2 regions of the Nitrospirillum goiasense genome follow, and region 1 is predicted to be linked to the other one. Evidence: riboswitches for the same ligand, from Rfam matches in the RefSeq annotation. Region 1 holds a riboswitch; the other holds the start of a gene.
The links. Region 1 has a riboswitch for thiamine pyrophosphate ahead of thiC (phosphomethylpyrimidine synthase ThiC). Riboswitches for the same ligand answer to the same signal wherever they lie in the genome.

Region 1 (5,702 bases):
GCTGGACCTATACCGGCCTGCCCAATTTCGAGGAGGAGGCGCCCCTGCTGGCGTGGCACAGCCCAGGCGGCCCGCTGATCCTGCGCCTGTCGCCCGGCATGCTGAACTGGCGCCCCGGCCCCATCATCCTGGGCGCCTGGCGGCGCGAGGGCGCCGCCCTGGTCCCGGTGGCGGCCTACACCATCAACCAGGTGCGGGTGGGGGTGCCGACGGTGACGGTGGCGGCCCGGCCCTGACATCCGCCGCCGACATCCTCTGGCATTCCTGGCAGCGATGCTTAATTCTATCGGCACCCTCCACCGCCGGTTGCCTGCCACCGTGAACCGCCTTCCCGCCCTGACCGCAGCCGCTCTGCTTCTTTCCGGCATCGCCCACGCGGCCACCACCGGCCCCAGCTTCGATTGCACCGCCGCCGCCAAGCCGGCGGAGAAGGCCATCTGCGCCGATCCCAAGCTGGCCGCCTTGGATGTGGCGATCGCCGGCTTCTACAAGGAGGCCCTGGCCAAGGCCGGACCGGCGGCGGAAACCCTGAAGATCGAGCAGCGACGCTGGCTGCTGGGACGTGACGCCCTGTTCGTCAGGGATGGGCAGGTCCTGGACGCCAAGGCACAGAAAGGGGTGGCCCAAAACACCTTGCCCAAATGGCTGACCGCCCGCAGCACCGCCTTGTCCGTGCTGGCCGCCCAAAAGGCGCCACTGCCCCTTTGCGAGCGGGCCGCCGCCACCTTGCGTGTCCTGCGTAATGCCCATGGCAGCGTTCCAGACGGCACATTGAAGGACCGGTTGGAAGTGGCTGGCCTACTCTCTGAGCCAACACCGGAAAAGCCACTACCGTCCGAGCAAGTGGCGCAAATGTCCCGGATGGCCCACGAACTGCTTGATGAGGATGAGTCTGACGATGGTCGGGTCGACGCGTTCAGCAAGGAGTATGCTCTCGCCCAAATCAGCGTCGTGAGCAAGCCCTCGATGGCCTGCTCCAACTTCGTCGTCTTCCAGCGCGGGCCCGACGGCGCGGCCCGGGCGCTACCCCTGCTGACCGAGCCTGACGACAACTTCTGTGACTACGGGCTGAATGAAACCGGCTTCGACATGGTCACCCTAGCCGGCGATGCGGCCAGCCATCCGGCCCTGGTGATGTGGAACACCGAGAGCCTGAGCATCCACCAGGCCCAGGGCGCGCAATGGGGCGACGCCTGCGACATCGACGTCACCTACGCCAAGGACTACTTCCTGAGGGAGTCCGCCTGTGACGCGGATGGGGCGACCTGCCAGGCGCTCAAAAGCCATGTGCTGGAATGGTCCCGCATCTTCGGCGGCCCGGAACCGGACACCCACGGCCCTGGGCCGGGATATCGTTTCCCCGGCCTGGAGAACACGACCATCGAGGTGGACGAAACGGTGATGCATAACCCGGTCCTGAACGCCTTTCCCAGCCTGGAAGGCTGGTCCTACTCCCAGGTCGAGGGTGGTCCCCACTATTTGTGGCGTGGGCCGAAGGAAGCGATGGTGGTCGGTATCAACGCGCTGTCCACCTCTCACGGGGACCCGCTGCATGATTTCATGATCAGCGTCTGGCGGAAGAAGGGTGAAAAGTGGGTGCCGGCCGCCGCCTTCATCACCAGCCCCGAGAACGTCGGCACGCCGACGGTACAGGCCACCGTTACCCCGGCAGAGACCGGCAAGCCATAATACGCCCACCTCACGCCCCGCATTTGTTTCACTCCCCGGATCGCCTGATCGTGCCCCATCTGCCCCGTCCGCTCGCCATCATTACCCTGCTACTGTGGGCCGGCACCGCCCTTGCCGGCACCCCCACCCCCAGCTTCAACTGCGCCGACGCCAAGTCCCTGACGGAGCAGGCGATCTGCGCCGATCCGGCGCTGGCGGCTATGGATGCGGACATCGCGCGGCTTTACAAACAGGCCCTGGCCAAGGCAGGCCGGGATGCAGAGGCCATCCGGGCGGAGGAGCGCCGCTGGCTGGCCTACCGCAACCAGAGCTGCGACAAGACCTCCACCCCGCCCCTGCCAGAAGACTGGGTGCGCAAGGAAACACAGGCCTGCCTGGCGAAGACCCTGCCCTTCCGCCGAGCTGCCCTGTCCGTTCTGGCGGACGGCACGCCCTTCGCCCCCTTCTGCCAGCGGGTAGCCGCCACCCTGGGCGCTGCGCGCATGCCCGACGGCGCCCCACCGGGGGACAACCTGAGCGACCAGGCGATCAAGGCCGGCCTGGTGCATGCCGCCACCGATAACCAGGAGTTGACCCCCGTCTGGAACCGCCGCCTGGCCCCATACCTGAACAAGATAACCAACGGCCAGATCGACCTACACCGCTTCGGCACGCCCCCCGCCTACATGGTACTGTCGACCGTGGGTGGTTCCATGAGTTGCCAGTACTTCGATTGGTTCAAGCTGAACGGTCCGGACGCCGTGGCGCCCCTGCCCCCACCCGAAAAGGCCGACGAAAGCAGCTATTGTCTGAACGCCGGGGCCTTATCCACCAGTGCCACGGCGGGCGAGATCAGCACGGGCGTCACCGGCACCGCCGCCTTCATCGTGAGTGAGAACCAAATCACTGCCGCCACCTTGCGCACCCACAGCCTGGTAAACGGCGCCTGGACCGACAGTTGCCAGGTCGCAGCCGAGTACAGCACAACCTATGAGGTAACCGAGGGCGGATGCACGGCCGACACCGCCCTATGCGATGCCCTGAAGGGCCAGCTGGCCGGCTGGGCCGCGATGGTGGAGAAGAGCGGGTGGAGCCAAGACGCCAGCGGACCAGGGGCACATAAAACCTTTCCCGCCCTGCCTGGCGTTGTCGCCGGTGGCCTGCCGCCGACAGGAACCCTGGAACTGGTGCCGGATATGGCGCAAGCCAGTTGGCCGCTGTTCGTCACCGAAGCCCCGCTGCTCACATGGCGAGGACCCGGCAAGTCCCTTACCCTGCGCCTGTCCCACGCTACCTTGGGCTGGCGGGAGGATACGACCTACATCTTGGGTGCCTGGCGCAATGTAGGTGACACGCTGACGCCCGTCGCCGGCTACGTCATCGCCCTGAAGCGCACAGGCGTGCCTGTGGTTAAGGTCACGCCGCAGCCCTGACCGCGTAGCCGGGGGCATCATTCCCCCACCTCCCCATTTTCCCGCCCATTGACACCCGTGCCTTCGGGCGCGCACAGTGCAGCCTTCGTTCCAGGGGTGCGCCGGAGGGCGCTGAGATCCGCGGAGAGACGCGGGGACCCTTTGAACCTGATCCGGATCGTACCGGCGTAGGGATGGGAACAGGGGCCTTCGCGTATCCACCCGCCATTGGGGACCACACGCGCATCCGCCCTGTAGGCCGCGAACCGCAAGCGGCCGCCTTCCTCCTCCCCACCGTCGTTGCCCCGGGTTGGCGACATGTGACGTGCCGGACGCATCAACGGCCAGAGAGCCAAGGGCGCCGGACTACGGAGGAGCACGACCCTATGCCCGATACCCTGACCCCGGCCGCGATTCCGGGAGGCGACGGCTTCGCCGTCACCACCGGGCCCCTGCCCGCCTCTCGCAAGGTCCACATCCCGGGCACCCTGCACCCCGACCTGCGCGTGGCCATGCGCGAGATCGACCTGTCGCCCAGCGCCAATGAGCCGCCGGTGCGCGTCTACGACCCGTCCGGCCCCTACACCGACCCGGCCGTGACCACCGACATCCGCCAAGGCCTGGCCGAGCTGCGCCGCGCCTGGATCGAGGGCCGGGGCGATGTGGAGCGCTATGAGGGCCGCGCCATCAAGGCGGTGGACAATGGATTGAAGGAGGGCGAGAGCAGCCCCGTGCCGGTGTTCGACCGCGCCGGCCGCCTGCCCCTGCGCGCCAAGGATGGCCGGGCTGTCACCCAGCTGGCCTACGCCCGCGCCGGCATCGTGACGCCGGAAATGGAATACGTCGCCATCCGCGAGAACCTGGGCCGCCAGGCGCTGAAGGAACAGCTGGAGCGGGACGGCGAGAGCTTCGGCGCCGCCATCCCGGACTTCGTGACCCCGGAGTTCGTGCGGGATGAGATCGCGCGCGGCCGCGCCATCATCCCCAACAACATCAACCACCCGGAATCGGAGCCGATGGCCATCGGCCGCAACTTCCTGGTCAAGATCAACGCCAACATCGGCAATTCCGCCGTCACCTCCAGCGTCGCGGAAGAGGTGGACAAGCTGGTGTGGGCCATCCGCTGGGGTGCGGACACGGTCATGGACCTGTCCACCGGCCGCAACATCCACACCATCCGCGAATGGATCATCCGCAACAGCCCCGTGCCCATCGGCACCGTGCCCATCTACCAGGCGCTGGAGAAGGTGAACGGCAAGGCCGAGGATCTGACGTGGGAGGTGTTCCGTGACACCCTGATCGAGCAGTGCGAACAGGGCGTGGACTATTTCACCATCCATGCCGGCGTGCGCCTGGCCCACATCCCCCTGACGGCTAAGCGCGTGACCGGCATCGTCTCGCGCGGCGGGTCCATCATGGCCAAGTGGTGCCTGGCGCATCACAAGGAGAATTTCCTCTACACCCGCTTTGAGGAAATCTGCCAGATCATGAAGGCCTATGACGTGGCCTTCTCGCTGGGCGACGGCCTGCGGCCCGGCAGCATCGCCGACGCCAACGACGCCGCCCAGTTCGCCGAGCTGAAGACCCTGGGCGAGCTGACGCAGATCGCCTGGAAGCATGACGTGCAGGTGATGATCGAGGGCCCGGGCCATGTGCCCATGCACAAGATCAAGGAGAACATGGACCTGCAGCTGAAGTGGTGCGGCGAGGCGCCGTTCTACACGCTGGGGCCCCTGACCACCGACATCGCCCCCGGCTACGACCACATCACCAGCGCCATCGGCGCCGCCCAGATCGGCTGGTTCGGCACCGCCATGCTCTGCTACGTGACGCCCAAGGAGCATCTGGGCCTGCCCGACCGCGACGACGTGAAGGTGGGTGTCGTCACCTACAAGATCGCGGCGCACGCGGCCGATCTCGCCAAGGGCCACCCCGCCGCCCGGCTGCGCGACGACGCCCTCAGCCGCGCCCGGTTCGAGTTCCGCTGGCGCGACCAGTTCAACCTGTCGCTGGACCCGGAAACGGCGGAGAAGTTCCACGACCAGACCCTGCCCGCCGACGGCGCCAAGCTGGCGCACTTCTGCAGCATGTGCGGGCCGAAGTTCTGCTCCATGAAGATCAGCCAGGAGGTGCGCGACCTGGCCGGGGTGGAGGGAAGCTTCGTCGAAGCCGAGAAGGGCATGGCCGAGATGTCGGAGGCCTTCCTGGCGCAGGGAGCTGAGATTTATCACTCCGCACCCTGATCCCCGCTTGGGATCCCCGCTTAGGATCCCCGCTTGGGTTCCCCGCTTGGGATCGCTGCTTGATCCCCGCCGGTTGCCACGCCGGCGGGGAATTTCTATCGCACCGTCCCGATACCGGCCAGGATCAGGTCGAGGCCGGCCAGGAACTGGTCGCGGTCGTCATGGTCCCGGAGCGGCCCCGCCAGTTGGCGGAGGAAAGGATACTCGGCGGCGTCCAACTGCGCCCAGCGCGCGGCGATGGTGGCCAGGGCGGCCGATCGGTCGGTGTCGGGGGCATGCAGGCGGGCGTTGGCCGCGTTCTGCCCGGCGACGCCGAAGATGTAGTTGACCAGCACGGACCAGGCGTCGAACCAGGCGGGCTGCGGCACGCCCAGGGCCA
Region 2 (5,702 bases), on a different contig from region 1:
CCGGGTGGAGGGCGCCCAGGTGGTGCGCGTGCTGGACCCCAGGCAGGCGGACGGCGGCGCCCACGACATCGCCTTCCCCGACGCCGCGTTCGAGGTCGGGCCCGGTGCCAATTTCGACTATGACGGCGGCCTGCTGCGCCTGCGCTACCAGTCGCTGGTGACGCCGCCCACGGTCTATGACTACGACCTGAACGACCGCACCCTGGCCATCCGCAAGGTCCAGGAAATCCCCAGCGGCTACGACGCCGACCAGTATGTCAGCGCCCGCCTGCTGGCCCCGGCGCGTGACGGCACGCTGATCCCCGTGTCCATCGTTCATCGCCGCGATTTCCCCAAGGACGGGTCGGGGGTGCTGCACCTCTACGCCTATGGCGCCTACGGCAATGGCATCGATCCCTACTTCTCCGCCAACCGCCTGGGGCTGCTGGACCGGGGCTTCGCCTTCGCCATCGCCCACATCCGCGGCGGGGATGAGCTGGGCCGCGGCTGGTACGAGGACGGCAAGCTGGAGAACAAGATCAACAGCTTCACCGACTTCATCGACGCCGCACAATTCCTCGCGGCCCAGGGCTACGCCAAGGCCGGCAACATCTCGGCCGAGGGCGGTAGCGCCGGTGGCCTGCTGATGGGTGCTGTGGCCAACATGGCGCCCCAGGGCCTGTTCCGCGCCATCGTGGCCCAGGTGCCCTTCGTCGACGTGGTCAACACCATGCTGGACGACAGCCTGCCGCTGACGGTCATCGAGTATGACGAGTGGGGCAATCCCAACGAGCCCGATGTCTATGAGCGGCTGAAGTCCTACAGCCCCTATGACAACGTTTCCGCCAAGGCCTATCCCCACCTGCTGATCACCGCGGGCCTCAGCGACCCGCGCGTCACCTATTGGGAGCCAGCCAAGTGGGCGGCCAAGCTGCGCAGCCTGAAGACCGACGACAACGTGCTGCTGTCGCGCACCGAGATGGGGGCCGGCCACGCCGGCGCCGCCGGCCGGTTCGACAAGCTGAAGGAGGTGGCGTTGACCCAGGCCTTCCTGCTGCGGGCCTTCGGTAAGAGCTTGTAATACCAGCGGCACGAGATTTCGACTCGTGCCGCTGTGGGACGCGACTGCGTCCGCCGGAGCGAGCAGCGCCCAATTAGTGTAAAGGGGGGCGCAGCGAGGAAACCAAGCCAGCGGATGCTGGCGCCCGGCGACTGAGGGGGCATTTGAGCGGTCACGATCAAATGCCGAACGTATAAGGACAATTCGTCCGGTGGCCGGCATTTGTAAGGGGGGCGGGGTCAGCCTATAATTCGGCCCAGTCCCCCTTTCTCCTCGCCTGGGAACCTGTCGCCGTGACCGTCACGCCTTTCCCCACCGCCCATGTCCGGGCCGCCGTCCGCCGCGTGCCCTACCGCGCCATCGGCCTCTGGCTGCTGGTCTGTGCCGGCATGGTCTTCGCCATGGCCGTCATCGGCGCCATCACCCGCCTGACGGAAAGCGGCCTGTCCATCACGGAATGGAAGCCGGTGACGGGCGCCCTGCCGCCCCTGTCGGACGCCGCCTGGGCGGAGGAGTTCGCCAAGTACCAGGCCACGCCGGAATACGCGCTGAAGCACAGCGGCATGGACCTGGCGCAGTTCAAGGGCATCTTCTTCTGGGAATGGTTCCACCGCCTGGTGGGGCGCCTGATCGGCGTCGTTTTCCTGCTGCCCTTCCTGTTCTTCCTCTTCACTCGCCGCGTGCCGCGCAGCCTGGTCCCGCGCCTGATCGGCCTGTTCGTGCTGGGTGGGCTGCAGGGCGCGCTGGGCTGGTACATGGTGAAGAGCGGCCTGGTGAACCGGCCGGACGTCAGCCACTACCGCCTGGCGGCCCACCTGTCGCTGGCGGTGCTGATCTATGTCGCCATGCTGGCCACCGCCCTGCCGCTGCTGTTCCCCGCCGCCAGCGGGGCGGGCCACCCGGCGCGCGGGGCCCTGCGCCGGCACGCCGGCATCGCCATGGCCCTGGTCGCCACCACCATGGTGTGGGGCGCCTTCACCGCCGGGTTGGACGCCGGCATGGCGTACAACACCTGGCCGCTGATGAACGGCACCTTCGCGCCGGAGGAGATGTGGAACCTCAGCCCGGCCTGGCTGAACATCCTGGAGAACACGGCCGCGGTGCAGTTCACCCACCGCTGGCTGGCCATCCTGACCGGCCTGGTGGTGTGGTCCTACGCCTTCCGCGCGCTCCGCGCCGGGGTGCAGGGCCGGGTGCGGGCCCTGGCCATCGCCGTGGCTGGGATGGTGCTGGTGCAGATCAGCCTGGGCATCACCACCCTGCTGCTGTTCGTGCCGGTGCATGTCGCCGCCACCCACCAGGCGGGCGCCCTGGTCCTGCTGGGCCTGTTCACCTGGACGGTGATGGAGTATCGGCGGGGCTGATGGAGCCCTGATGGTTGAATAGGACGCGACCGCGTCCGCCGGAGTTTTGTGGGGAGCCGTAGGCGGACCGCAAAACGAGGACAGCCAAAGGTCCGGATGGACCTGCCGGCGTTTGAGGATAACAAAAAGGGCGCGAAGCCGATGCCTCGCGCCCTTTTTTCAATCCGATACCGGGGCCTGGTTAAGCGGCGGCGGCCTTCTCGGCCTGCAGTTGGCGGCGGTACTCGATGGCGTCGGCGAAGACGCGCAGCATGGTCTCGATGAACTCGGGCACCACCTCTTCCGGACCGCGGGCGGTCAGCAGCTGGCGGTCGATGTTCATGTTCTGGCCTTCCTCGGCCACCCAGGTGGCGCCGGCGGCCTCGACGGTCTCGCGGATCGCCTCGTTGCCGGTCACGGTGCGGCCCTTCAGGCGCTGCGCCACGGCCAGCAGCTGGACGCCATGGTTGATGGCGGCGACGCCCTTGCCGGCGTCCATGAAGCTGCCGATGATGCGGCGGGTGTGCGGGTTGGCGGCCAGCTTGGCCACGCTGCGCTCACCACCCGGCAGGACCAGCAGGTCGAAATCGGCGGCCAGCACTTCGCCGATCTGCTTGTCCGTGGGGAAGTAATGGCCCCAGGAGGTGCCGTGCCAGCCGTTCACCAGGCCCTGCTCCGGCGAGATGATCTTGGGCGCGGCGCCGGCGCGCAGCAGGGCGCGCTGGGCTTCGGTCATTTCCACTTCTTCGAAACCGTTGGCGATGAGAATGGCAACGGCTTTTCCGGCGAGCGGCTGATCGGTCAAATTACGTCTCCTATGTTGTTTCGGCGGCCCGACACCCGCCCGTCGCCGTTCCCCAGGGGACGGCGCCGTTGGCAAGGCGCGATGGATGCTGCCTCGTGAAAATGGCCACCCAGGAATGGGCGGCCATGGCAAAGCGTCAGGCGCGGGCGGCTGTCGTGATGCATGCCGGGCCGATGGGATGACGCTCTATTCGCATGGCACCGTAATTGGCCCCTCCCGCGCCTCAGGTCAATCGCATTAAGACCGATTCGGGATTGCGGTGCGGCATGGCTGAGTTGCGGGTGCACTGCCGGCCCGTGGCACGGCCATGCCCAAGAAGAAACGGGGCCCGCCCGACGCGCGTGGAACCACCCTAGCTGATGGCTGACAGCGCCTCTTCCAACTCATTGAAATCGGGCATGTATTCCGTGGGCACCTTTTTTCGCGCCGCCTCGATGGATACCTGGGGCGCATACCCCGCCAGGTGCGCCGTGATGGCCGCCCGGATGACGTGGTAGAACTGGTTCTCCTCCTCCGCCACGCCTTTCAGCCGCGAGGCGATGGGGGCCAGGATACAGTAGGACAGGAAAATACCCATGAAGGTGCCCACCAGGGCGCCGCCGATCAGCTTGCCCAGCACCTCGGGCGGCTCGGTGATGGACGCCATGGTCTTGATGACGCCCAGCACGGCGGCGACGATGCCCAGCGCCGGCATGGCGTCGGCCATGGTCTGGAAGGCGTGGCTGGAGTGCAGGTCCTCGTGCTTGGTCTTCTCGATCTCCTGCTCCATCAGCGCTTCCAGCTCATGGGGGTTGTCCACGCCGATGGAGAACATGCGCAGGTAATCCGCGATGAACTTGACGGTGAACGGGTCCTTCATGATCGCCGGGTAGGCGTTGAAGATGTTGCTTTCCATGGGCTTTTCAATGTGCTGCTCAATGGCCAGCACGCCCTTGGTCTTCATCGTCTTCAGGATTTGGTACAGCAGCGACAGCAGTTCCATGTATTCCTTCTTATGGAACCGCGCGCCCGGGAAAATGCGCTTCACGGCACCCAGGGACTGCTTGATGACATGCGTGCTGTTGGCGACCATGAAGCCGCAGATGGCGGCGCCGCCGATGGTCATGAACTCACCGGGCAGGGCCTCGATGATGATGCCGATCTTGCCGCCGAAGATCACAAACGACCCGAACACGCAGATGAACACGCCGAGCAGGCCGATGGCGGCAAACATGAGCAAACCTTGGTAGATGGACCCCTAAGATAGGCAGAGTCCAGACAATCGGCCTACTTGTCAAATCTCTGATGGGGTAGGGCCCCTGGCGCGATCGCGCCGCCGGTCGGGGGATGTCCAGAGGGGGCCCATCGCCCATGGCTGGGATCAGCCCCGCCACCAAGACCCTTGAATTCGGGCGTCCCGTCCGCCATCGTTCCGGCCATCGACTGGGGTGCCGCCCGCCTGCCCGTCAGGCCCGCGGCTGAGATCAGACCCATGGAACCTGCTCCGGATCATGCCGGCGAAGGGAGATCGCGAGACCGTGACCCATTTTCCGCCTTCGGGCCATTCTTCCGCCCGTCCGTCTGCCGCCAAGCCTTCCGTCGCCCCCCGGGTGATCGTCATCGGCGCCGGCTGCATCGGCCTGTCCATCGCCTGGCGCCTGGCGTCCGCCGGCTGTGTCGTCGACGTCTATGACCGGGGCCGCGCCGGGCTGGGCGCCACCCATGCCGCCGCCGGCATGCTGGCCGCCGCCGTGGAGACGGAGCCGGGGGAGCAGGCGCTGCTGCCCCTGACCCTGGACAGCCAGCGCCGCTGGCCCGCCTTCGCCGCTGAGCTGGAGGCCGTCAGCGGCCTGCCCGTGGATCTGCGCACCGAGGGCACCCTGCAGGTGGCGCTGACCCGCGATGACGTGGAGGTGCTGCGGGCGGGGTATGAGTTCCAGCGCTCCCTGGACCTCAACGTTGCCTGGCTGAGCGGCGCGCAGGTGAAGGAGCGGGAGCCGTGGCTGAACCCCCGCGCCGCCGCCGGCGTGCTGGGTGCCGCCGACGGCCAGGTGGACAACCGCAAGCTGGCCGTGGCGCTGAAGGCCGCGGCGTTGAAGGCCGGCGCCCGCCTGCATGAGGAGGTGGCCGTCGAGGCCCTATCCGTCACGGCGGGCCGTGCCGAGGGCGTGGTGGTAGATGGCGTGCTGAAGGCCGCCGACGTGGTGGTCCTGGCCGCCGGCGCCTGGTCGCGCCATCTGGCGGGCCTGCCGGACGGCGCCATTCCGCCGGTGCGGCCGGTGAAGGGCCAGATGCTGGCCCTGCGCATGGACCCCGTCCAGCCGCTGTTGCGCCATGTGGTGTGGCCGCCCAAATGCTATCTGGTACCCCGCCTGGATGGACGCCTGATCGTGGGTGCCACGACGGAGGACAAGGGCTGGGACGACCGCCTGACCGCCGGCGGCGTCCTGGCCCTGCTGGAGGCCGCGTGGCGGGCCCTGCCGGGGGTGGAGGAGCTGCCCATCGAGGAGATGTGGGTGGGCCACCGCCCCGGCAG

Region 2: it holds a riboswitch for thiamine pyrophosphate, as region 1 does, so the genes downstream of both, thiO (glycine oxidase ThiO) here and thiC (phosphomethylpyrimidine synthase ThiC) in region 1, are expected to answer to the same signal.

What each region holds. Positions count from the first base shown of each region.
Region 1 covers NZ_JAXQNP010000003.1:571,028-576,729, forward strand. Annotated here, with positions in the region: gene ULB03_RS16925 (lysozyme inhibitor LprI family protein) at 1-236, shown strand, start outside; gene ULB03_RS16930 (lysozyme inhibitor LprI family protein) at 319-1,689, shown strand; gene ULB03_RS16935 (lysozyme inhibitor LprI family protein) at 1,740-3,101, shown strand; TPP riboswitch at 3,184-3,294, shown strand; gene thiC (phosphomethylpyrimidine synthase ThiC) at 3,467-5,323, shown strand; gene ULB03_RS16945 (TetR/AcrR family transcriptional regulator) at 5,419-5,702, opposite strand, start outside.
Region 2 covers NZ_JAXQNP010000002.1:1,156,030-1,161,731, forward strand. Annotated here, with positions in the region: gene ULB03_RS07860 (S9 family peptidase) at 1-1,060, shown strand, start outside; gene ULB03_RS07865 (COX15/CtaA family protein) at 1,333-2,403, shown strand; gene ULB03_RS07870 (DJ-1/PfpI family protein) at 2,585-3,187, opposite strand; gene motA (flagellar motor stator protein MotA) at 3,540-4,400, opposite strand; TPP riboswitch at 4,601-4,710, shown strand; gene thiO (glycine oxidase ThiO) at 4,705-5,702, shown strand, end outside.